One region of the Microbacterium xylanilyticum genome, then DNA from elsewhere that is predicted to be linked to it. Evidence: predicted binding sites of a transcription regulator. Region 1 holds the regulator's gene; the other holds the start of a gene.
What was found. Region 1 encodes HspR, which represses chaperone genes until heat shock. Its sites were predicted from a motif close to AAGTTGAGTCNNNNNGACTCAACTT; they were not measured.
Positions count from the first base shown of each region.

Region 1 (12,015 bases):
AGGCGTACGCGCAGAAGGGCGGCACGATCTGCGTCTTCGGCACGCAGAACGGCCGCAACGGACCCGCGTCGGTGGCCAAGGTGCCCGCGCAGAAGCTGCTCGACAAGTCCTCGTACCGGTACTGGGACGGCTCCTCCTGGAACAAGGACGAGTCGGCGGCGAAGCCGGTCCTCGAGGCGCCGATGAGTGAGATGTCGGTGCAGTGGGACGACTACAGCAAGCGGTTCCTGATGATGACGCTGTCCGGTGAGGACATCGTCCTGCGCACCGCGCAGAGCCCCGAGGGCCCGTGGACGCCGGCGCAGACCGTGGCGAGCTCGACCGACTACCCCGCGCTCTACGGCGGCTACTTCCATCCGTGGAACAAGAACGGCGAGATCTAATTCACGATGTCGCAGTGGAACCCGTACAACGTGTATCTGATGCATCTGCGCATCGATCGCAACGGCACGATCGTCGATCCGAACCTGGTGTCGGATCCGAGCTTCGAACGCGCGACGACACTCGGCGACGGCACGAACGGCACCTGGGGCGGCAAGCCGAACTCGGGGATCGACAACGTCCCGGCAGGCGGTTTCACGGGCGACCACCGCGCGTTCGTGCGCTACAACCAGGGCTGGCGCGACCTCTGGCAGGACGTGGCCGTGCAGCCGCACACGAGCTACCGGCCGACGGGCTTCCTGCGCACCTCGGTCAACAGCGATGTCGGCTACTTCGGTGCGCGCTCGCTCGACGGCACGGTGATCTCGGAGGCGCACTTCGTCTCGGTGGGCGCGTGGACGCGCTTCACGGTGACGTTCGACTCCGGCGACCGCGACACCGTGCAGCTCTACGGGGGCGTGTGGACGAACAGCGGAGACATCTGGATGCAGCTGGACGACGTCGCGCTCGTCCGGGTGCCCTGACGCCTCGCGGGTCCACGGATCCCGCGTCGAGACGGAAAACGTCGCTCCCGCAGCTCCGGGAGCGACGTTTTCCGTCTTTCGGCGCCGACCGGGCTCAGGCCAGGGCGCGCACCGGTCCGCGCAGCACGGCGCGGTCGAGACCGTAGCGACCCGCGCCGGTGAACACGAGGGCCAGGACGCCGGCGCCGAGCACGGCGGCGAACTCCCACCCTCCGTCGCCGACCCAGATGCCGTTGCCGAGGTGCACGAGCACGATGGCGCCCGCCATGTCGGCGGCGAGCAGCACGCCGACGGGACGGGTGAACAGCCCGGCGACGAGCAGGATCCCTCCGACGAGCTCGAGGAACGCGATCGCCGGGCCGGCGATCTCGGGCAGCGGCGCGCCCATTCCGGCGAAGGCCTGGACGGTGCCGGGCAGGGTGTATTCGAAGACCTTCTGCGCGCCGTGCGCGGCGAAGACGCCGCCGATCACGAGGCGCAGGACAAGGAGTCCGAGAGAGGCGGCGGGCTTCGTGGTGTTCGTCATTCCGGACAGCTCCTTCGCGGCAGGACACCGCGGCGGGCGCGGCTCGGGGCGTCCGCCCCGTCCTCCCACGCTACGGAGCGCCGCCTGTCATGTCTCTGAACACGGGCTCGGCACCTCGCGACAGCGCGTTCCGGGCGAGCGACCTCAGGAGGTCGGGATGACGACGATCGGCTGGGTCGTGGGCTTGCCGGTGGGCGAGCCTCCGGCCTGCTCCACGGTGACGGCGATCGCGTCTCCGGCGTGCATGCTCCCGCGCAACTGCGCCGTGGTGGTCCCGGGTTCCGCGTCGAACACCCCGGCGGAGACGGGGGTGTCGCCGCGCACGAACCACAGTTCGTAGGTGCGCGCCCCGTCCAGCGGCTCGAGCCCGTCGGAGACGAGGACGGCCGCGCCGATCGATGCCGACCAGTGCGCCGTCGCGCGACCTCCGGTGGGAAGCGAGACCGTCTTCTGCGCCGCGTCCGGAGCGCTCTCGATCCGGTCCAGCGCCACGACGGCCGCGGGGCGCAGCAGCTGCGGGATGACGACCGCGGCGCCCGCGCCGAGTCCGACCATCAGCACGAGGCACGCGGCGAGCGCGAACAGGAGCCTGCGCGGGCGGCGTCGCGTCCCCGCCTCGACGGCGTCCGCGTCGGCGGTGTCGTCGTTCGCCGGGCGCGCGATCGACGGCGTGACACCCGGCGCCGGTGCGAGCTCCGGCTTCTCCACGCCCGCGTCGCGACCGGCATCCGGATCCTGGGGCGTCACGGCGATGCGGGCGAGCAGCGCGTCGCGCAGCGCCGGCGGCGGCGCGACCGGCGGCACCCCCTCGGCGAGGAGCGTCACGGTGTCCGCATCGTCCTCGGCGATCGGCGCCCACTCCGGATGCGCGGCGAGCGCGGCCCGATAGCGGCGCTCGTCTTCGGCCGACAGCGACCCGAGGCTGTGCCCTGCGGCCAGCTCGGCGAACTCCTGCTCGTTCATGCGTTCACCCCCCAGTGCGTCCGCAGACGCGTGAGTCCGTCTCTCATGCGGGTCTTCACCGTTCCCAGCGGCGAACCCGTGATGGTGGCGATCTCGCTCTGCGAGTAGCCGCCGTAGTACGCGAGCACCAGCGCCTCGCGCTGCGTCTCGGGGAGGGCCGAGAGGGCGCCCACCACCCGTTCGGCTTCGATCGAGAGCTCCGCCTGCTCGGCGACGCTGTCGTGCGCGACGTCGAGATCCCGCACGCCGATCCGCGTGTCCCGGTCGGCGCTGGACTGCGAGGCCCGCACGCGGTCGATCGCACGACGATGGGCGATCGTCAGGATCCAGGTCCTCCCCCGTCCCCGATCGGGAGAGAAGCGCGACGCCGTCTGCCAGATCTCGAGGAAGACCTCCTGCAGCACCTCCTCGCTCTGCGCCCGGTTCACGATCACGCGGAGGATGAGGCCGAAGACGCGCGAGGACAGCATGTCGTAGAGCTCGGCGAACGCCGACTGATCGCCCTGCGCGACGCGCACCAGCAGCGCGGACGCGGGGTCGTCGCCGCCGTCCTGCTCCGCGTGCTCGCGGTCGTCGATAACCATCGAGTCCAGCATGCCCCACCTCCGCGCCTGGTCGCGGCAATGCGTCGCCAACCTTTCCCGCGTCCCGTTCACCGGCCGACCGGACCGCTCGCTCAGACGATGTCTGCGCGGACGCGGCCCGGGCGGCCCGGCGAAGCGCCGCCCTTACTGGGCCGGCGGCATCAGGACGGAGTCGATGAGGTACACCGTCGCGTTGGCCGTGTGCACGCCACCGCAGATCACGTTCGCGTCGTTCACCTTGAGGCTGTCGCCCGAGCCGGTCACGGTCACCTCGCCGCCCTCCACGGTCTTGTGCGTGCCGACGATGTCCTTCGGCGAGATCTGACCGGCGACGACGTGATACGTCAGGATCTTGCTGAGCGTGTCGGCTCCCGCGTCCGTCTTCAGCGTGTCGATCGTCGCGGGGTCGATCTTCTTGAACGCGTCGTCGACGGGGGCGAACACGGTGAACTCGCTCCCGTTGAGCGTGTCGACCAGGTTGACCTTCGGGTTGAGCTTGCCCGAGACCGCCGCGACCAGCGTGGTCAGCAGCGGGTTGTTGCTGGCGGCCGTCGCGACCGGGTCCTGCGCCATCCCGGCGACGGAGCCCGCGCCGGAGGGGACCTGCTGCGCGTAGGCGGCGCATCCCGGACCGACCAGGTCGGCCGCCGGATCCATCGTCTGGGTGGGCGACGCGGCCGGCGCGCTGGTGGCGGGCTCCGAGGACGAGCCGGACGACGAGCCCGACATCGACGAACAGCCCGTGAGGGCCAGGGCCGCGGCGGCGAGCAGGCTGGCGGCGGCGAGCGACGCCCTGGCGTGCAGGCGAACAGTGGATCGCATGATCTTTCTCCTTTGACTGGTGCATCGCGACCGTTCATCGGCCGACACGATGCGTTCGGAGCCGCACCCGCACCGGATTGGATCCGGTCCGATCGCCATCCGATCGGCCGATCGCGACGAACCAGGGACATGGGTGAGAGCACAGGGAAGACAGGCGCACGGATCTGGGCCGCGGTCGCGGGGGTCGTGAGCGGCGCGGTGTTCGTCGCCGCCGCCGAGATCACGGCCTTCCTCGTGGCGCGCGACGCGAGTCCGCTGCTCGCGGCGGGCTCGTTCGTCATCGACATCGTGCCGCAGTGGGCGAAGGAGCTGGCGATCGAGCTCTTCGGCGCCAACGACAAGCTCTTCCTCCTGCTGACCCTGGGCGTCGGCGTGCTCCTGCTCGCGGCGGTCGCGGGTCTTCTCGAGCGTCGGCGCCGTTGGGCCGGCGTCGCGGTGTTCGCCCTCGCCGGCGTCGCCGGGCTGCTGGCGACCGTGACGCGCGCGGGGGCGAGCGGCGCCTCCGCCCTGCCGCCGCTCGTCGGCGCGATCGCGGGCTGCACGTTCCTGACCCTCTCGATCCGCGCGCTGCACCGCTGGCGCGTCCCCGCGGCCGGCGTCGAGGCAGGCCCGGATCGCCGGCGCTTCCTGGTGCTGACCGCGGTCGGGGCCGCCGCCGCCGTCCTCGCCGGCGTGGGCGCACGCCTCGGCACCGCGGCGACCACCTCGATCGCGGCCGCACGCAAGGCGCTGCGGCTGCCGGAGCCGCTGTCGCGGGTCACCGTGCCCGCCGGCGCCGAGCTGGACATCCCCGGCCTGTCTCCCCTGTTCACTCCGAACGCCGACTTCTACCGCGTCGACACGGCGCTTTCGGTGCCGGCGATCGCCCCGGCGGACTGGCGGCTGACGGTCGACGGCATGGTCGGCAGGAAGGTCGAGCTGAGCTTCGACGAGCTGCTGCGGATGGGCCTGCGGGAGTACGCCGTGACCCTCACCTGCGTCTCGAACCAGGTGGGCGGCGACCTCGTCGGCACCGCGCGCTGGCTCGGCGTGCCGGTGCGCGAGGTGCTCGCCCGCGCCCTTCCGGAGACGGGCGCCGACATGGTCCTCTCGCGCAGCATCGACGGGTTCACCGCGAGCACGCCGCTCGATGCGCTCACGGATCCGCACCGCGACGCGATCCTCGCCGTCGCCATGAACGGCGAGCCCCTGCCGCCCGAGCACGGATTCCCCGTGCGAATGGTCGTGCCGGGGCTCTACGGATACGTCTCGGCGACGAAGTGGCTCACCCGGATGACGGTCACGACGTTCGAGAAGGATCAGGCGTACTGGACGCCGCGCGGGTACAGCGCGCAGGCACCGATCAAGCTGTCGAGCCGGATCGACACCCCGCGCATCGACAAGGAGATCCCGCCGGGCGCGGCCCGGATCGCCGGGGTCGCCTGGGCGCAGACGGTGGGGATCGCCCGCGTGGAGGTGCAGATCGACGGCGGCCCCTGGCAGACCGCCACGCTGTCCGCTCCCGTCAGCGTCGACACCTGGGTGCAGTGGTTCCTCGACTGGAACGCGACGAGCGGGAGTCACACCCTCGTCGTCCGCGCGACCGATCGGCACGGCCGGATGCAGGAGCAGGAGCGCACCCCGATCGCACCGAACGGCTCGACCGGATGGCAGTCGACCGTGGTCCGCGTCGGCACGGCAGGATGACCACCGCCGTCAGATGAGCCCCTGGATCCGGAACTGCTCCACGTGGTAGACGCTGTTGTCGCCCGTGTTCCATTGGCTCACGGTGAGATGCAGATCCGACAGGGTCGAGCCGGGGATGATGTACCCGCCGTAGAGCTGGGCGACGTGCGTCGCGTCCTCGGCGCCCCAGTTCCCGCCCCACAGCAGGGTGGTCTTCGTCGCCGTGTAGAGGTTGTCGGTGGGGGTGTTCAGCACCATGGCGTCGATCCGGTAGGCGTCGGCGTTGAACCAGGTCAGGATCCACTTGCCGCCGAGCGGACGCAGACACATCTCGCCGAACTTGCCCGGCAGCACCTCGGTGGCGGGGTTGCCCCAGGCCCAGACGCCGTTCGCGTACCCCCACGGCTGGTACGCCGACAGGGTCGTCATGCTGTTCTGCGGCACCCGGTACAGCACGATGCCCTTGTCGCGCTGGAACCCGGTGCCGTAGATGTACACGTAGCCGTCGTTCCCCTGCCCCAGGTGATGCACTGGAAGTGGCGGCTGATCCTCACCGCGACCATGGGGAACTGGGCGCGGCTGCGGCGCCTCGAGCTCGCCCACCGCGTCGTCACGCCGGCGGAGCTCTGGCCCGGGTTCACCGGCACGGGCTTCGCGGAGCACGCGTCGTTCGCGCTGGACGAGCTCGTCCGCGACGGGGACGCGGTGCTCGTCGCGGCGGTCGGCGACGAGGTCGACCCGTGGTCGGCGGCGTACGCGCCCGATACGGCCGAGCACTGGCGCTTCATCGGACAGCGGATGCGACAGACCTGGCGGGTCGACGACCCGGATCCGGATCTGCGCGCGCAGGTCAACGGGCGCTGGTCGTACTGGGCGAGCGCTTCGGAGATCCCGGGCGGGCCGGCATTCGAGAACGTCGAGGTCGTGCAGCCGTTCCGCCAGGGCGCGCCCCTCCGCTTCGTGGTCGAACCGCTGGGCTGACAGCCCAGCCGCGCGCCTCGCGCAACGCGTCACCCGCGAGCGGGGTCAGCGCTCGCTGTCGTCAGGGTCTTCGGCGAACTCGGCGTCAGACGCCTCGGGGCGGCCCAGCCACGGCCGCCACAGCACGATCTCGGTGGACCGCCGGATCCGGCGACCGGACGGGACCGCCATGATGGATCCGGTCGCGCCGGCGGCGAAGACCCGCACGCCGGGGCGATTGGCGCGCTCCTCGCGCAGGTCGTGCTCGAGCTCCACGACGCGGCGGCGGAGCGTGCGCACCTCGTCCTCGAGGTCGAGCAGCTTCGCGATCGCGGGCAGGCTCATGCCCTCGCTGCTCAGCTGGGCGACTTCGCGCAGCTTCTCGATGTCGCGCATCGAATAGCGGCGGGACCCGCCGCGGGTGCGGCCCGGCACGACCAGGCCCAGCCGGTCGTACTGCCGCAGGGTCTGCGGGTGCATCCTGGCGAGTTCGGCCGCCACCGCGATCGCGAAGACCGGGGTGTCGGCGCTCATGCGCTCATCGGCCATGGCGCGTCTCCGCTGCCGTTCGATGCCGCCAGGCGCCCTTCGTCTCGCTGCGCTCGCTCAGGGACCGGAGAACCGGTTCCTGAGCGAGGAGCGCAGCGACGAGACGAAGGACGCTCAACGACCACAGGTGCATCACGCCCGCGCCTTCGCCAGAAGCTCGGCACGCGGGTTCTCCGCAGGCTCGACCTCGCGGAAGCGCTCGAGCGCCTCGCGCGCGGCCTCGTCCAGGTGTCCCGGCACCGCCACCTGCACCTCGGCGAGCAGATCGCCGCTGCCCTTCGAGGTCGTGACGCCGCGGCCCTTGACCCGCAGCACGCGGCCGGACGGCGTTCCCGCCGCGACCCGGAGCTTGACCGGGTCGCCGCCGAGCGTCGGCACCTCGATCGTGGCGCCCAGGGCCGCCTCGGTGAAGGTGACCGGCACGGTGACGCGCAGGTTGAGCCCGTCCCGCGTGAACACGGGGTGCGGCCGCACCGTGACCTGCACGACGATGTCGCCGTTCTCCCCGCCGTCCGGCGAGGGCCGGCCACGGCCGCGCAGACGGATCTTCTGCCCGTCCTGCACGCCGGCGGGGATCTTCACCTTGAGCGGCCGGCCATCGTCGCCCTGCAGCGTGACGGTCTCGCCCTTCACCGCGGTCGCGAACGACAGCGTCGTCCGGGCCGTGACGTCGGCGCCCTTGGTCGGGCCGCCGAACCCTCGGAACCCGCCGGACGCCTGGCCGAACCGGCCGGACCCGAACGAGCTGCCGCCCTGGTTGAACATCGCGAAGATGTCGTCGAAGTCGGCGGACTGCCCGCCGCGGCCCCGGCTGAACGCGCTGAAGACGTCCTCGAAGCCGCCGTTGCCGGCGCTGCCGGGCGCGGTGAAGCGGGCCCCTCCGGCGCCCATGGCGCGGATCTGGTCGTACTCGGCGCGCTGCTCCTTGTCGGAGAGCACCGAGTACGCCTCGCTGATCTCCTTGAACTTCGCCTCCGCCTTGGCGTCGCCGGGGTTGGAGTCGGGGTGGTACTTCCGCGCGAGCTTGCGATAGGTCTTCTTCAGATCCGCCTCGGAGACGTCCTTCGCGACGCCGAGCGTCTTGTAGAAGTCCTTGTCGAACCAGTCCTGGCTAGCCATCGATCACCCCCTATTCCACGGGGACGGCGACGACGACCTTCGCCGGGCGCAGCTCGATCCCGCCCAGTCGGTAGCCCACCTCGACGACCTCCAGCACGACGGCCTTCTCGACGCCCGGCGTGGGCTGCTGGAAGATCGCCTCGTGCTGCTGGGGGTCGAAATCCTCGCCCTTCTCGCCGTAGGAGACCACCCCGAGCCGCTCGACGACGGCACGGATCTTCTCGGCGATCGCGGCGAAGGGAGTCCCCTCCTCCAGGTCGCCGTGGGCGGCGGCGCGGTCGAGGTCGTCGAGCACGGGGATGAGGCCCTTGGCGGCCTCGCCCTTCGCGCGCTGGATCTCGACACCGCGCTGCTCCTCGGTGCGCCGGCGGTAGTTCGCGTACTCGGCCTGCAGGCGCTTGAGGTCGACGAGCAGAGTGTGCTCGGCATCCGCCAGGGCCGCGTCCTCCGCGGCGTCCTCAGCGAGCGCGTCATCGCTCTGCGCGATGTTCAGGATGTCGTCGACCGTGAGCTCGTCGTCGTCGGCGCCGTCCGCGGGTCCGCCGGTCGGAGCCGGCCCGGGGCCGGACGCCTGGGCGTCCGACCCCTGACCGCCGACCTCGCGGCCCTCTTCGGGCTCCTCGAAGTCCTTGGGATCCGTCATTACTTCTTCTCGTCCTCGTCGTCCACGACCTCGGCGTCCACGACGTCCTCATCGGAGCCGGACTCGCGAGCGGCGTCCTCCGCGGCGCCGTCGGCGGCCGCATCGGCCTGCTGCGACGCGTAGATCGCCTCGCCGAGCTTGCTCTGCGACTGGGTCAGCTTGTCGAACGCGGTCTTCACGGCCTCGTCGTCATCGCCGGCCAGCGCGGTCTTCAGCGCGTCGATGTCGGCCTTGACCTCGGTCTTGACGTTCTCCGGGAGCTTGTCCTCGTTCTCCGAGATGACCTTCTCGACGCCGTAGGACAGGGTCTCCGCCTGGTTGCGGGTCTCCGCCGACTCGCGGCGCTTCTTGTCCTCGGCCGCGTGCTCCTCGGCCTCGCGCACCATGCGGTCGATGTCCTCCTTGGACAGCGAGGATCCGCCGGTGATCGTCATCGACTGCTCCTTGCCCGTGCCCTTGTCCTTGGCGGACACGTGCACGATGCCGTTCGCGTCGATGTCGAAGGTGACCTCGATCTGCGGGATGCCGCGAGGAGCCGGCGCGATGCCGGTCAGCTCGAAGGTGCCCAGCGGCTTGTTGTCACGGGTGAACTCGCGCTCACCCTGGAAGACCTGGATCGCGACCGACGGCTGGTTGTCGTCGGCGGTGGTGAAGGTCTCGCTGCGCTTGGTCGGGATGGCCGTGTTGCGCTCGATGAGCTTGGTCATCATGCCGCCCTTGGTCTCGATGCCGAGGCTCAGCGGGGTGACGTCGATGAGCAGCACGTCCTTGCGCTCACCCTTGAGGACACCGGCCTGCAGGGCGGCGCCGACAGCGACGACCTCGTCCGGGTTCACACCCTTGTTGGGCTCCTTGCCGGTCTCGCGCTTCACGAGCTCGGCGACCGCGGGCATGCGGGTCGAACCGCCCACGAGCACCACGTGCGCGATGTCGCCGACCTTGATGCCGGCCTCGCGGATGACATCCTCGAACGGCTTCTTGGTGCGGTCCAGAAGGTCCTTGGTCAGGTCCTCGAACTTGGCGCGGGTGATCGTCTCGCTCAGCGACACGGGGCCGTTCTCGGTGAGGGACAGGTAGGGCAGGTTGACGGACGCCGAGGTCGAGGAGCTGAGCTCCTTCTTCGCCTGCTCCGCGGCCTCCTTGAGGCGCTGCAGCGCGATCTTGTCGTTCGAGACGTCGACGCCGGTGGAGTCCTTGAACTGCTTGATCAGGTAGTCGACGAGACGCTGGTCCCAGTCGTCGCCGCCGAGGCGGTTGTCACCGGCCGTGGCGCGCACCTGGATCGTGGAGAAGTCGTCATCCTTGCCCACCTCGAGCAGCGACACGTCGAAGGTTCCGCCACCGAGGTCGAAGACGAGGATGAGCTCGTCCTCCTTGCCCTTGTCGAGGCCGTAGGCCAGGGCGGCCGCGGTGGGCTCGTTGATGATGCGCAGGACGTTCAGGCCCGCGATCTCGCCGGCCTCCTTGGTGGCCTGGCGCTCGGCGTCGTTGAAGTACGCGGGGACGGTGATGACCGCGTCGGTCACGGTGTCGCCCAGGTACGCCTCGGCGTCGCGCTTCAGCTTCTGCAGGATGCGCGCGGAGATCTCCTGCGGCGTCCACTTCTTGCCGTCGACGTCGAACGACCAGTCGGTGCCCATGTGGCGCTTGACCGACGCGATCGTGCGGTCGACGTTGGTGACGGCCTGGCGCTTCGCGGTCTCGCCGACGAGCACCTCCCCGTCCTTGGTGAACGCGACCACCGACGGGGTGGTCCGGAAGCCCTCGGCGTTCGCGATGACCTTGGGCTCGCCGCCCTCGAGGACGCTGACGACGGAGTTCGTCGTACCGAGGTCGATACCGACAGCACGTGCCATTTGTTTCTCCTTCAATCGGAAGTACGGGAAAGTCTGCGCGGCCGCAAGGCCCGCGGGGAGACGCCCCGCTAAACCTGAGTCGCGATGACTCAAGGATACGCCCAGTGTCAAGCGATGTCAACAAAGTTGATACGGCTTCACTCAACTTTTGCCGCGTCCCGCGCGAGGCCGCAGGCCGCGGCGCATCGAAGCCGCACCTCATGCGCATGGACCGGCTCCCCATCGACGCGGCATTCAGCGGATCCCTAAGATCGCCCTCATGACGAGTCGCTCCCGCATCGCCTCCCCCGCGCTCCGCCTCGGCGCCGCCGGCCTGCTCCTCGCCGCCGCGCTGCCGCTGAGCGCATGCGGATTCCCGTTCACCCCGTACGCCGGCGGCGCGGTGCGCGTGGGCGCTGAGGACGGCACGGCCTCGCCGCAGCCCCGCGAGACGAGCACGGACGCCGCCACCGACGAGCCCTCGGGCGCGGGCGGCCTCACGTTCGACGGCGACACCCTGCCGAAGGGAGGCCGCGTCGAATGGTCGGACGGTCTCATCGCCGACGACGGCTGGAAGGTCGACAAGCCGGACGACGGCAACGGGCACTGGTCGTACACGACGGTCGACGGCCTGTGCACCGTGCAGTTCTGGCAGGGCACCACGACGTCGAGCGGTGCGAAGAACGACCGCGGCGCCAGCGATCTCATGCTCGCCACGCTCACACAGGCCACCATCGACGACGTCACCGCGGCGGCGTCCGACCTCGGGCTCAAGAACGCCACCACGGGCGACTACGACATCGACTCGCGAACGGTGCAAGGCGGCAACGACCCGGCGAGCTGGGTCATCCAGGCGCGGGTGTTCGAGAAGGCCGGCGTCGGCCTGTACTTCATCCTCGACTGCACGGACGGCAGCGCCTCGACGGTCGCGGACGAGATCGTGGAGAAGGATCCGATCCTCGTGCACTGACCGCGATCGCCCCCGGACTCTTCGACGGGCTCGGGGACCGCCGGCCGGCGTGCTCAGTGCGATCCGCCGGGCGGGCCGATCAGCAGCAGCACCGCGAACAGCGCGGCGACCGCGGCGAGGATGAGCAGCGCGAGCACCCACGGCCGCCGCAGGAACCAGCGCATGGTGCGGTCGTACCAGGCGGCGTCGCGCGGGTCGTCCGTCTGCTCGAGGCGCCAGGTTCCGGCGAGACGGCCGCTGCGGTGCAGCCAGATCTCGGCGGGGATGGTGGCGTAGGGCACGATCGCGCTGGCGATCGCGAGCACGGCGACGCCGACGCCCCAGCGCTGGTGGAACGCGAGCAGCACCGCCGTGGCCGCATAGGAGAGGAACACGAAGCCGTGGATCGAGCCGGCGACGGTGACGAGCACCGGCGGCAGGCCCGTGGCGCGGCCGATGAGGGCGCCGATCAGCAGCGTCCAGGTGATGGCCTCG
Region 1 is NZ_BAAIEN010000002.1:3,702,798-3,714,812, forward strand. It holds gene ACYQ1L_RS18350 (glycoside hydrolase family 183 protein) at 1-383, shown strand, start outside; gene ACYQ1L_RS18355 (hypothetical protein) at 390-905, shown strand; gene ACYQ1L_RS18360 (DoxX family protein) at 1,000-1,431, opposite strand; gene ACYQ1L_RS18365 (anti-sigma factor) at 1,576-2,394, opposite strand; gene sigK (ECF RNA polymerase sigma factor SigK) at 2,391-2,990, opposite strand; gene ACYQ1L_RS18375 (fasciclin domain-containing protein) at 3,123-3,800, opposite strand; gene ACYQ1L_RS18380 (molybdopterin-dependent oxidoreductase) at 3,930-5,486, shown strand; gene ACYQ1L_RS18385 (DUF4185 domain-containing protein) at 5,496-5,963, opposite strand; gene ACYQ1L_RS18390 (hypothetical protein) at 5,988-6,446, shown strand; gene ACYQ1L_RS18395 (heat shock protein transcriptional repressor HspR) at 6,492-6,974, opposite strand; gene ACYQ1L_RS18400 (DnaJ C-terminal domain-containing protein) at 7,107-8,093, opposite strand; gene ACYQ1L_RS18405 (nucleotide exchange factor GrpE) at 8,104-8,736, opposite strand; gene dnaK (molecular chaperone DnaK) at 8,736-10,592, opposite strand; gene ACYQ1L_RS18415 (hypothetical protein) at 10,852-11,541, shown strand; gene ACYQ1L_RS18420 (DUF3817 domain-containing protein) at 11,595-12,015, opposite strand, start outside.

Region 2 (12,015 bases), 3.1 Mb from region 1:
ATCCACCTGCACCCGACCCCCGTCGCGGAGCTCGCCCGAGACGAAAAGGTCGGCGATGCGGTCGTCGACCTCGCGCTGGATCAGGCGACGCAGCGGCCGCGCTCCGTACTCCGGCTCGTAGCCGTGCTCGCCGAGCCAGGCCACGGCCGCGTCCGTCACGTCGAGCGACACCTCGCGACCGGCGAGACGCGCCGCCGTCGCCCGCAGCATCAGCCGGACGATGCGGCTCAGCTCCTCGCGGCCGAGCTTCGAGAACAGCACGATCTCGTCGATGCGGTTCAGGAACTCGGGCCGCATGGCCTCGCGCAGCTTGCCCATCACCCGGGCCCGCAGATCCTCCTGCGAGGCGAAGCCGTTCGCGGATGCGTCCTGCGACGCCACGAACCCGAGCGCGCCCGAGCGCGAGGCGAGGAACTCGGATCCGATGTTCGAGGTCATCACGACCACCGTGTTGCGGAAGTCGACCGTGCGCCCCTGACCATCGGTGAGCCGTCCGTCGTCGAGCACCTGCAGCAGCAGGTTGAACACGTCGGGGTGAGCCTTCTCGATCTCGTCGAACAGCACGATCGAGTACGGGTTGCGCCGCACCCGCTCGGTGAGCTGCCCCGCCTCGTCGTAGCCCACGTATCCCGGAGGGGCGCCGACGAGCCGCGACACCGTGTGCCGCTCGCCGAACTCGCTCATGTCGAAGCGGATCACGGCGGTCTCGTCGTCGAAGAGCCGGTCGGCGAGTGCCTTGGCCAGCTCGGTCTTACCGACACCGGTCGGGCCGAGGAAGAGGAACGAGCCGACCGGGCGGCGGGCATCGCCCATGCCGGTGCGACTGCGCCGCACGGCCCTGGCCACGGCGGTGACCGCGTCGTCCTGACCGATCACGCGGGCGTGCAGGTCGGCCTCGAGGTCGGCCAGACGCTCGCGCTCGCTCTCCGAGACACGACTCACCGGGATGCCGGTCGCGCGGGAGATCACCGCGGCGATCTCGGCCTCGTCGACCACGGCGGCCTCCGCGTTCATCACCACGGCGGGACGTCCGGCGGCGTCGATCCGGCGCTGCACGGCGGCGATCTCGTCGCGGATCCGCGACGCCTCCTCGTAGTGCTCGGCGCCGACCGCGGCGTTCTTGCGCGCCTCCAGATCGGCGAGCTCCGCGAGCAGCGCCTCGACGTCGTCGACCACGCCGAGCCGCAGCCGCAGCCGCGCGCCCGCCTGGTCGATGAGGTCGATCGCCTTGTCCGGCAGCACGCGGTCGGGCAGGTAGCGCGCGCTGAGCTCCACCGCGGCGCGGATCGCGTCCTCCGTGTAGGTCACGGCGTGGTGCTGCTCGTAGGCGGGCTTGAGCCCCTCCAGGATGCGCACGGCGTCCTCGATCGACGGCTCCGCGACCTTGACCGGCTGGAAGCGGCGCTCGAGCGCCGGATCCTTCTCGATCCGCCGGTACTCGGCGAGCGTGGTCGCGCCGACGAGGTGCAGGTCGCCCCGCGCCAGGCGCGGCTTCAGGATGTTGCCGGCGTCCATGCCGCCGCCCTCGCCGGAACCGCCGGCGCCGACGACGGTGTGCACCTCGTCGATGAACACGATGATCTCGCCCTTGTGGGCGGCGATCTCGTCCATCGTCTGGGTGAGGCGCTCCTCGAAGTCGCCGCGGTAGCGGGTGCCCGAGAGCATGGCGGGCAGGTCGAGCGCCACGACGCGGCGGTCCTTCAGCTGCGCGGGAACGGCGCCGTCGACGATCGCGCGGGCCAGGCCCTCCACGATCGCGGTCTTGCCGACGCCGGCCTCGCCGATCAGCACGGGGTTGTTCTTCGTGCGGCGGCTGAGGATCTCGATGGTCTGCTCGATCTCGTCCGCGCGGCCGATCACGGGATCCAGCTCGCCGGCGCGGGCACGGGCCGTGAGGTCCAGCCCGAAGCGGTCCAGCATCGGCGTCTCGGACGCGCCCGCCGCGGTCTCCGCCTCCGGGGCGGCACCCGCAGGCACGGGCTCGCGGAGGCTCTGCGTGAGCGCCTCGGCCGTGACGCCGGCGCGTGCCAGGATCTGGCCCGCGGGCACGTCCTGTCCGAGTACGAGCGCGAAGAAGACGTGCTCCGGCTCGATGTAGGTCGCGCCGGAGGAACGGGCGACCTGGTAGGCGTGGAACAGGGCGCGGCTGGCACCGGGGGTGATGGTGGCGGCGTCCGCGTCCGTCGCCGGCCCCGGGGCGGGCAGGCGCGTCTCGACCGCGTCGATGATCGCCTGCGGCGAGACGCCGATGTTGCGGATCGCCTGGACGACGGCGTCGTCCTCGACGACGGTGCGCAGCACGTGCAGCGCGTCGAGCTCGGTCTGGCCGCGCTCGAGCGCGAACCGGCCCGCGCGCTGCAGGGTCCGCTGAGTGCGTACGGTGAGGAACCGGCTGAGGTCGATCGACCGGGTCTGCCGGGCCTGCTCACCGGCGAGATAGCGCGCCAGGAACTCGTCGAACGAGCCCGAACCCGCGTCGGTGAAGTCGTTGGGCATTTCGCTTCCTCTCAAACTTGAGCGTAGTGCTATCAAGTTCAACAGATGCGTCCCGACCGTATTCCCGATGCCGCCGGTCCCTTTCGATGGTGCCGCCCGCGGGCGCGGTCAGCGCAGACTCTGGGCGAGTCCGACGAGGATGCACTCCGGCCCGCGCACGTAGCAGAGCCGGTAGATGTCCTCGTACTGCACGACGCCGTCACTGACGAGTTCCGTGCCGTGCCTGCTGATTCGCCGCAGGGTCTCGTCGAGGTCCGCCACGTTGAACATGACACGGAGGTAGCCGAGCGCGTTCACCGGAGCCCTCCGATGATCGGCGACGACGTGAGGCGCGAGGAAGCGCGAGAGCTCGAGCCGGCCATGACCGTCCGGCGTGCGCATCATCGCCACCTCGACCCGCTGATCGCCGAGACCGGTGACCCGGCCCGCCCACTCCCCCTCGGCGAAGGCCCGGCCTTCGAGCTCGAGGCCGAGATCGGTGAAGAAGTCGACGACCGCAGTGAGGTCTTCGACGACGACGCCGACGTTGTCCATGGTGATGCTCATGGGTCAGGCCGCCTTCCCGCCCTCGAGATACCGACCGAGATTGGCGAGGCCTTCGTCCCAGCCGTCGTAGACGAACCCGTCCCCGGGCCTGCCGGCGTAGCCGAGCATGTGGAGGACGAGCTCGGTGCGCTCGCCCTGCGGGGTGAACGTGAGCGTGATCACCGGAGTCCTCTCGACGGGCGCGTCCGGGTCGCCCCAGGTGAACGCGAGCCGATCGATCGGATCGACCTGCAGGCACTCGCCCCCGGTCGGGAACTTCTCGCCGGTCTCGTCGTTCGTCATCGTGTAGCGATACCGCCCGCCCACGCGGACATCGGCGCGCACGCTGTCGGCCGAGACGCCGAACGGGCGCAGCCACTGCGCCAACTCGGACTCCTGGGTCCAGGCGCGCCAGACGAGCTCGCGTGGCGCGTCGAGGACGCGAGTGAGGGAGAACTGCGGTGGCTCCTGCTGCGATGGGCCTGTCGTGTTCATGATCCGCCTTCCTGGATGTCGTCGGTGTTCGTTCGGGCCTTCATGACTCCGAGGTGGGCTTCGAGGGCGTCGAGGCGCAGGTTCCACTCGCGGCGCTGCTTCTCGACCCAGGCGGAGGCTTCCTCGAGCGGCTCCGTCTCCATCGAGAGGGTGCGCCACTGCGCATGGGCGGTGCGCGTCACCAATCCCGCACGCTCGAGCACCTTCAGATGCTGGGAGATCGCGGGCCCGCTCATCGAGAACGGCGCAGCGACCTCGCCGACGGTCGCGGGCCCCTGCGCGAGCTTCGAGAGGATCTCGCGTCGCGTCGGGTCGGCGAGCGCAGCGAACACGAGGCTCAGGGCATCGGATGCGACCATTTCATGACGTCCTTATTTAAGCTTTTGCCTCATTAGAGCATGGAGGGATGACCACGTCAAGGGCGGGCGCCCGGCGGCCCGCATCAGCGTTCCGCATACGGGCTGTGTTCCCGACCATTTCATCCGGGCCTCGTGCGGCTCTGCCGCTCCCCTAGAATCCAGGGATGGCCTCGCTTCTGTACGTCGGCGTGCGCCCTGAGCTGGATGCGGCGACGGCGGAGCGCGCCTCCTTCCGCGTCGCCCTCGGCGTCGATGCCGACGTGCTGGACCGGATCGACCTCACCACCGCCGCGCTTCCCGATGACGCCTTCGACCGGTACGCCGGATTCGTCATCGGCGGCTCCCCGTTCAACGTCACCGACGTGCGCAAGTCCGAGACGCAGCTCCGCGTCGAGGCCGACCTGGAGCGCATCGCCGCGCGCGCGATCGACGGCGCGACGACCGCCTTCTTCACCTGCTTCGGGATCGGCGTGGTCACGCGGCTCCTCGGCGGCAGCGTCGGCACGGAGAACCCTGAGGAGGCGACCGCGGCGGAGATCCGGACGACGCCGGAAGGCGCGGCCGATCCCCTGTTCGGACCCGCGGGCGCCACGTTCCACGCGTTCACCGCGCACAAGGAGGGCTCGACCCAGGCACCGCCGGGTGCCGTGCTGCTCGCCGGGAACGACTCCTGCCCCGTGCAGGCGTACCGCGTGGGCGCCGACCTCTACGCGACGCAGTTCCATCCGGAGCCCTCGCCGCGCGACTTCGCGGACCGGATGGTGTTCTACCGCACCACGGGCTACTTCGATCCGGACGCGTTCCACACCGTGCAGGAGGCCGTGCTGGCGTCCGTGGTGACCGAGCCCGCCCGCATCCTGCACCGCTTCGGCGAGCGCGCGCTCGCCCGCTGACCCGCGAGAACCGGCACCCCTCGCTCAGGGACCGGACGTCAGCGCTCTCCGCGCAGCAGCGCGATCCGTTCGTTCAGGTAGGCCTCCAGCGGCATGAGCCCCGCGGCGGGCGACCACCGCACCGACGGCACGCCGTCCACGACCGCGAGGGGTCCGGAGGATCCGCCCGCCGCGACCGCGTCCAGATCGATCCGGGTCCAGCCGACGTGCACGGTCTCGCCGTCGCGGAATCCGCCGCGCGACGCCTCCGCCCGCCGTTCGGCGCGGGCGCGCGCCGACTCCGCGGCGTACCCGCGGCGCACGGGCGCCGCGGCGCGCAGCACCTCCGCCGTGGCGAACACCGCGTCGTCGGCGATCAGCAGCACCCCGACGTGCCAGGCGGATCCGGCGCGCACGATGCGCGGCGCACGCCAGCGCGAGAGCTTCTCGCGGCCGAGCGCCTCCTGCGGCACGTCCCGCAGCGACGCGCGGGCGCCATCGAGAAGCGCGCGGAGTGCCGGGGCGGATGCGGACGAGGTCACGCGTCCAGGCTATGCCTCCGCGCTCGGCACGGCCGCGCCGACCATCGGAGACTCCGCGACCGCCGAACCGCCGAACCGCCGAACCGCATGTTTGCGATATCCGAATCCGATCGCAAATCGCGTATTTCAAGGCCAGACCTTGATGTTAGCGCTAACCCGGGGTTACCGTAGCCGTGTTCTCCCCCGCCTCGACGATGCAGCAAGGACGACCGATGCCCCCAAAGGCCCTGTCCCTCTCCCGCCGCTCGCGCGGTGCGATCGCCGGGGGCGCCGCCCTCGCCGTCGCCGCCACGACGCTGGCCCTCGGCGCGGTCGCGCCGGCGCACGCCGCGAGCGCCCCGCCCGCCGGCGCCGCACTTCCCGACACGGGCTACACGCTGCTCGACGTCGACTCCGAATCGGCGCCCTACCCCGCGCCGCCCTCGCTCGACGGCACGGCGAAGGGAGCGTTCGACGGCGACTACTCCACCCAGTGGGCCTCGAACTACAACGGCGGATCACCGGATCGGATGCCGCACTACCTGACCTTCGACATCGGCGCTCCGCACACGCTCACCGGGCTCGGCTACTCCGTCAAGGTGCAGAACAACGGCCCGGCCAAGAACGTGCAGGTGCTCACCACGAACGACCCCGCCGTCGCGAAGGACGGCAGGAGCAGCGCCTGGACGCCCGCGGGAACCGCCACGTTCTCGCAGCCCACGAGCAACACGCAGATCCAGTACGTGACGTTCGCGCAGCCGGTCTCCGCGCGCTACGTCGATTTCCGGATCCTCGACGCCGTGAACGGATCGAACCACGCCTCGGCCTCCGAGATCGTCGCGTACACGACCGATCCGATCGTCACCCCGACGCCGACCCCGACTCCGACCCCGACGCCCAAGCCGGCCGCCGCGACGGTGACGACCCACTCCGTCGACGACAGCACATGGCAGTACCCCGACGACACTCCGGCGAGCCCCTTCATCGCCGCCGACGGCACGTTCCACTTCGGCGAGTCGCACGCGAACTACTACAACGAGCCCGACGGCAGCAACGGCGACATCCGGCAGTGGATCTGGGACACCGGCACGGACTTCGACACCGCCGCGCCCGACGCCGCACTCAACGCGGCCGGCACCAACCCCGACACCACCGACTTCTGCAACGCCAGCCCGACCGGCGTGGAGTCGACGAAGGCGCCTGCCGGATCCCGCTACACGCAGCCGAACTACTGCGACATCACGCAGATGTGGGTCGACCCCGACACGGGCGACTGGTACGGCCTGGTGCACAACGAGTTCACGCCCAAGACGTTCGGCGACGGCCTGCACTACGACGCGATCGACTACGCGGTCTCGACCGACCAGGGCAAGACCTGGACGATCCCGGGCCACGCGATCACCTCGCCGTACAGCACGACGCGCGGCGACACCACGGCGTTCCCGCAGCAGACCTACTACTACGGTGACGGCGACCCCCGCCTGTACGTCGACTAGGCGTCCGGCTACTTCTACGCGTTCTACGGATCCCGCGTGGTGAACAAGACCGGCAGCTGGGTGGCCCTCTACGAGCACGTCGCGCGGGCCCCGATCTCCGGCAAGATGGCCACCGGCACCTGGCAGAAGTGGTACGACGGCACCTGGACCCAGCCCGGAATCTCCGACAAGGAGAGCAACATGGTGCCCGTCGCCGACGACAGCGAGACCGGGTACACCCCGGTCGACAAGGAGTACGACCCGAACACCCCCGGCACTGCGCAGCAGCAGATCAAGAGGGGGCAGATGCCGCCCACCTCGCCGCTGTTCGTGATGGACGTGACCTACGACGCCTACCTCGGCCTGTACATCGGCGAGCCGCAGAACCCGGACCAGTCGGGCGACGCACCGCAGGAGTTCTACGCCACGAAGAACCTCGCGACGCAGAAGTGGTTCTGTCTCGGCGACACCGGATCCGCGTACACGACGGCGTCCTGGTACCGCTGGTTCGTCGACCCGGCCAACAAGACGAGCTCGGCGATCGTGGGCAAGTCGTTCCGTTCGTACTGCTCGTTCGGCTGCATGGGCGACGCCTCCGCCCAGCTCGCCAACATCACGATCGACGCCGGCCCGTCCGTGACGGCGGCGGCGCCGATCGACACGAGCAAGGCCTACACGATCGCCAACGCGGACGGCCGCAAGCTGTCGGTCGAAGGCGACGGCGCCACGCTGAAGAGGGCCGGGGACGTGAACCGCAAGAACGGCGCGCGGACGTTCACGGCGACGGGTGACGGCGCGTACACGATCGCCACGCAGGCGGGCAGGCTTCTGGGCGTCGACGCCTCGTCGACCGCCGGTCGGGCGTGGGGAGCCGCGCTCACCCTCACCGACGCGGCGTCGGCCGGGGTCGGTCAGCAGTGGTTCGTGATGCCGAACACCGACCCCGCCAGCGGAGAGGCGACCGGATCCATCCGGCTCGTGAACCGCTACTCCGGGCTCGTGCTGGGCATCGACACCTCCGCGGCGGCCACCACCCCCGGCCGCTCGTGGGACAAGCCCGCCGTGCACGGTGCATCGAGCACCGCGCAGGCGGGTTCGTTCACCCGGCCCGGCGACCAGACGCTGACCCTGACAGAGTTCGACGGGAACTGACCGCACGACGACACGGAGGGGATCCGGGCATCGCGCCCGGGTCCCCTCCGTGCGTCTCCCGCCGAGTGCCGCCGGGGCGATTCGTCGTACCGTCGCGCGCGATTCGCCTCCCGCCCGCGGGCACGGCAGAATCGACGCACACCCCGTTGCAAGGAGACGATGCCATGGCGCAGCCCGACACCGCCCGACTGCTGATCACGTGCGCCGATCAGCCCGGCATCGTCGCAGCCGTCGCGGGTGTGCTCGCGGCGCACGAGGTGAACATCATCTCGCTCGACCAGCACTCCACCGACGCGGAGGGCGGGCGCTTCTTCCAGCGCACCGTGATCCACCGCGAGGGTCTCGCCGCCGCCCGCCCCGCGCTCGAGTCCGACCTCGCCGCCGTGGCCGAGCGCTTCGGCATGGAGTGGTCGCTGCACGACGCCTCCAAGCGCAAGCGCGTGGCGATCTTCGTCTCGAAGTACGACCACTGCCTCATGGAGCTGCTCTGGCGCACCCAGCGCGGCCAGCTCGACATCGACGTCACCATGGTCGTCTCCAACCACCCCGACCTCGCCGAGTCGGTGCGCTCGTTCGGCGTCCCGTTCGTGCACATCCCCTCGGGCGACAAGCCGGAGATGGAGCGGCGCCAGCTGGAGCTGCTGCAGGGCAACGTGGATCTGGTCGTGCTCGCCCGCTACATGCAGATCCTCACCGACGACTTCATCGAGCGCCTGGGCGCGCCGGTGATCAACATCCACCACTCGTTCCTGCCGGCGTTCATCGGCGCGAACCCCTACGCTCGGGCCAAGGAGCGCGGCGTGAAGCTCATCGGCGCGACGGCGCACTACGCGACGGCCGACCTCGACGAGGGGCCGATCATCGAGCAGGACGTCACCCGGGTGACGCACGCTGACTCCGCCGCCGAGCTGCAGGCCCGGGGTGCCGACGTGGAGCGCCTCGTGCTCGCGCGCGCGGTGCAGTGGCACGCCGACGACCGCGTCATCGTGCACGGCCGCTCCACCGTCATCCTCTGACGCGCGCGCAGGCGTCGCGACGACAGGCGGCCGCGCGGGGACAGGCCGGGATCCGGCGTGATGGCCTGATCCGGCGCGATCGTCCGTTCCGGCGCGCGGGTCAGTCCCGCGGCACGCCCGCGGCCAGTTCCGCGAACGCCTCGGCCGCCGTGCCGTAGCGGGCGAGCGGGGCCGACTGCCCCATCCACAGCGACTGCAGATCGCCCCGGTTCTGCTCCCCGGCCGGGGTGCGGAAGCGCCCGGTGATCCAGTTCTGGGCCGGGAACGGGGCGATGGATCCGGCGCCCTCGATCTCCGCGACCGCCCGGTTGCGCGCGCCGCGGGCGAGTCGGCCGCTCATCGCGCGCGTCAGCACCGTGCCCTCCGCCGGTGTCGCGCGGATCGCGTCGCGGTGGGCGGCGTTGGCCGCCGACTCCGCGGTGCCGAGGAAGGCCGTGCCCACCTGCACGCCCTGCGCGCCCAGGGCGAAGGCCGCAGCCACGCCCCGGCGGTCCGCGATGCCGCCCGCGGCGATGACCGGGACCGAGACGGCGTCCACGACCTGGGGCAGCAGCGAGAAGAGGCCGACCAGCGACTCCTCCGCCGGTCCGAGGAACGACACCCGGTGCCCCGCGGCCTCGGCGCCCGTCGCGACGATCGCGTCGACGCCGCCCTCTGCGAGCACGCGGGCCTCCGCGACGGTCGTGGCCGTGCCGACCACGCGGATGCCGCGCCGGTGCGCCTCGTCGACCAGCGCCGGTGAGGGCACGCCGAAGACGACGCTCAGCACCGGCGGCGCCGCCTCGAGGATCGCGTCCGCCTGCTCCTCGAGCGGAGGCAGGTAGCGTTCGGGGCGCGCCGGCGGCTCGGCGCCGACCTCGGCGAAGAACGGCGCGAGCGCGGCCGCGTATCCGTCGTGCTCGGGCCCCGGAGCGACCTCGTCGCCCGTGGGCAGCCAGATGTTCACCGCGAACGGCGCCCGGGTCGCCGCCCGCAGCTCCGCGATCGTGGTGCGGATCCGGTCGCTGTCATAGCCGTACAGCCCGTAGGAGCCGAGCCCGCCGGCGTCGCTCACCGCCGCTGTGAGCGGCACGGAGCTGAGTCCGCCGAAGGGTCCGAGGATCACAGGGGTGCGGATGCCGAGGAGATCGGTGAGGGCGCTCATGCTTCCGAGGCTACGCCCGTCGGGATCCGGTCAGTCCGGGACGACGGGGATGGACCCGGTGAGCGGGGACGGCGGCTCCTCGTCACGGCCGGCGCCCCGCCGGCGCGCGCCGGCGGTCACCCCGATGCTCGCGATCACGACGAGGGCGATCGCGACCAGCCGCAGCGGCGACGCGTGCTGGCCCAGCACGAGCAGGCCGGCCAGGGTCGCGAAGACCGGCTCCAGGCTGAGCAGGATCCCGAAGACCCGCTGAGGCAGACGGCGCAGGGCCGCGAGCTCCAGGATGTACGGGATGACCGAGGCGAGCAGGGCGGTGAGCGCGGCGAGTCCGAGCAGGCGCGGATCCCCCACCGCGGTGATGGCGGCCGGCACGCCGAACGGCAGCAGCAGCACCGCCGCGACCGCGAGCGCCACGGCCAGCCCTTCCGTGCCGGTGGTGAGCGCACCGACACGGGTGCTCATCCGGATGTACATGACCCAGAACGCCGCCGCGATGAGGGCGAACAGCACGCCCACCGGATCGAGCGCCGCGGCCCCGGTCAGCCCGTCCACGCCGAGCAGCGCCATGCCGATGAGGGCGACGCCGACCCAGATCGCGTCGGCGAGACGGCGGGTGAGCACGGCCGCCAGCACGAGCGGTCCGAGGAACTCGATCGCGACGGCCGGACCGATCGGGATCCGGTCGATCGCCGCGTAGAAGCAGCCGTTCATGGCGGCGAGCGAGATGCCGAACAGGACTGCGGCCGTCCACTGCGGACGGTTCCAGCGGTTCAGCCGGGGACGGGCGATGAGCAGCACCACGATCGCGGCGATGAGCACGCGCAGCGCCGTGACGCCCCACGATCCGAGCGCCGGGAAGATCATCGTCGCCACGGATGCGCCGAACGGGAGCGAGAAGCAGGATCCGACGACGAGCAGCACCCCGAGCGCGGGCTGCTGCCGCGGTACCTGAGAAGTCACCCCTCCAGCCTGGCACGGACCGGCGCACCGCCCGCATCCGCGGCTCCTCGCGGACCCCACCTGCATCCGCGCTCCTCGCTCGCCCCTCCTGCCGCTCAGAACCTTGCGCTCAGGTCCGTTCTCTCGCTCAGGTCGCAAAAACGGCTGCAAAAGGCGCCCGGACGCGCAGATATTGCGACCTGAACGGATGTGCTCCTCAGCGGAGCGTGAGTCCCACCCGCAGCGGAGCCCCGGGTGCGGCCGCCTCGACGAGGGCGGCATCCACCGCCGCCAGCGGGTGCACCGCGCCCACCGCATCGGCGAACGGATAGGCACGCCCGCGCCCTCCCATGAAGGCGGCCGCAGCCTGCAGCTCAGCCCCCGTGCAGTCGTGCACGCCGGCGACCGCGATGAGGCCGCGCACGATGCGCTCGGCGTCGAGGGGCACCGGCTCCGCCGGGAAGACGCTGCCGAGCAGCACCACCGCACCGCCCACGTCGACGGCGTCGAGCGCCGCACGCACGGCGTGCCCCGATGCCTCCACCACGAGATCGAAGCCCTCCTCGGCGACGTCGTCCGGGGCGAGCGCGGCGAGGCCGAACCGCTCGGCGAACGCGCGCCGGCCCGGGTCCGGATCCGCGATGCGCACCTGTCCGCCCAGCTCTGCGGCGATCACGGCGGCCGTCAGCCCGACCAGCCCCGCCCCCAGCACGAGCACTCGCTCGCACACGAGCACGGCGGTCTCCTCCGAGCCGGTGGCAGAGGGATCCGGGCGACCGCGGCCGCGCAGGGCGGCGCCCCGCGCGATGCCGGCCCAGGCCGTGGCCGTCGCGCAGGAGACCGGCGCCAGGGCGGCCGCCGGGAGCGCCTCGGGCACGCGCACGATCGCCGTGCCCTCCCGCAGGTGCACGTGTCCGGCGAAGCCGCCGGTGAGCTCCCAGCGCGGTTCGATGCGCGCGTGCCCGTACTGCGCGAGCGTGCGGCACTTCTGGGTGAGCCCCGCCAGGCAGCGGTCGCAGTG
Region 2 is NZ_BAAIEN010000002.1:648,154-660,168, reverse strand. It holds gene ACYQ1L_RS03685 (ATP-dependent Clp protease ATP-binding subunit) at 1-2,496, opposite strand, end outside; gene ACYQ1L_RS03680 (VOC family protein) at 2,605-3,042, opposite strand; gene ACYQ1L_RS03675 (SRPBCC family protein) at 3,046-3,516, opposite strand; gene ACYQ1L_RS03670 (ArsR/SmtB family transcription factor) at 3,513-3,875, opposite strand; gene ACYQ1L_RS03665 (glutamine amidotransferase-related protein) at 4,040-4,768, shown strand; gene ACYQ1L_RS03660 (glutaminase) at 4,807-5,289, opposite strand; gene ACYQ1L_RS03655 (discoidin domain-containing protein) at 5,502-6,764, shown strand; gene ACYQ1L_RS03650 (hypothetical protein) at 6,801-7,895, shown strand; gene purU (formyltetrahydrofolate deformylase) at 8,060-8,911, shown strand; gene ACYQ1L_RS03640 (NAD(P)H-dependent flavin oxidoreductase) at 9,012-10,055, opposite strand; gene ACYQ1L_RS03635 (EamA family transporter) at 10,086-11,015, opposite strand; gene ACYQ1L_RS03630 (alcohol dehydrogenase catalytic domain-containing protein) at 11,212-12,015, opposite strand, start outside.
Region 2: the regulator HspR is predicted to act here: its motif matches at 2,511-2,535, upstream of ACYQ1L_RS03685 (ATP-dependent Clp protease ATP-binding subunit).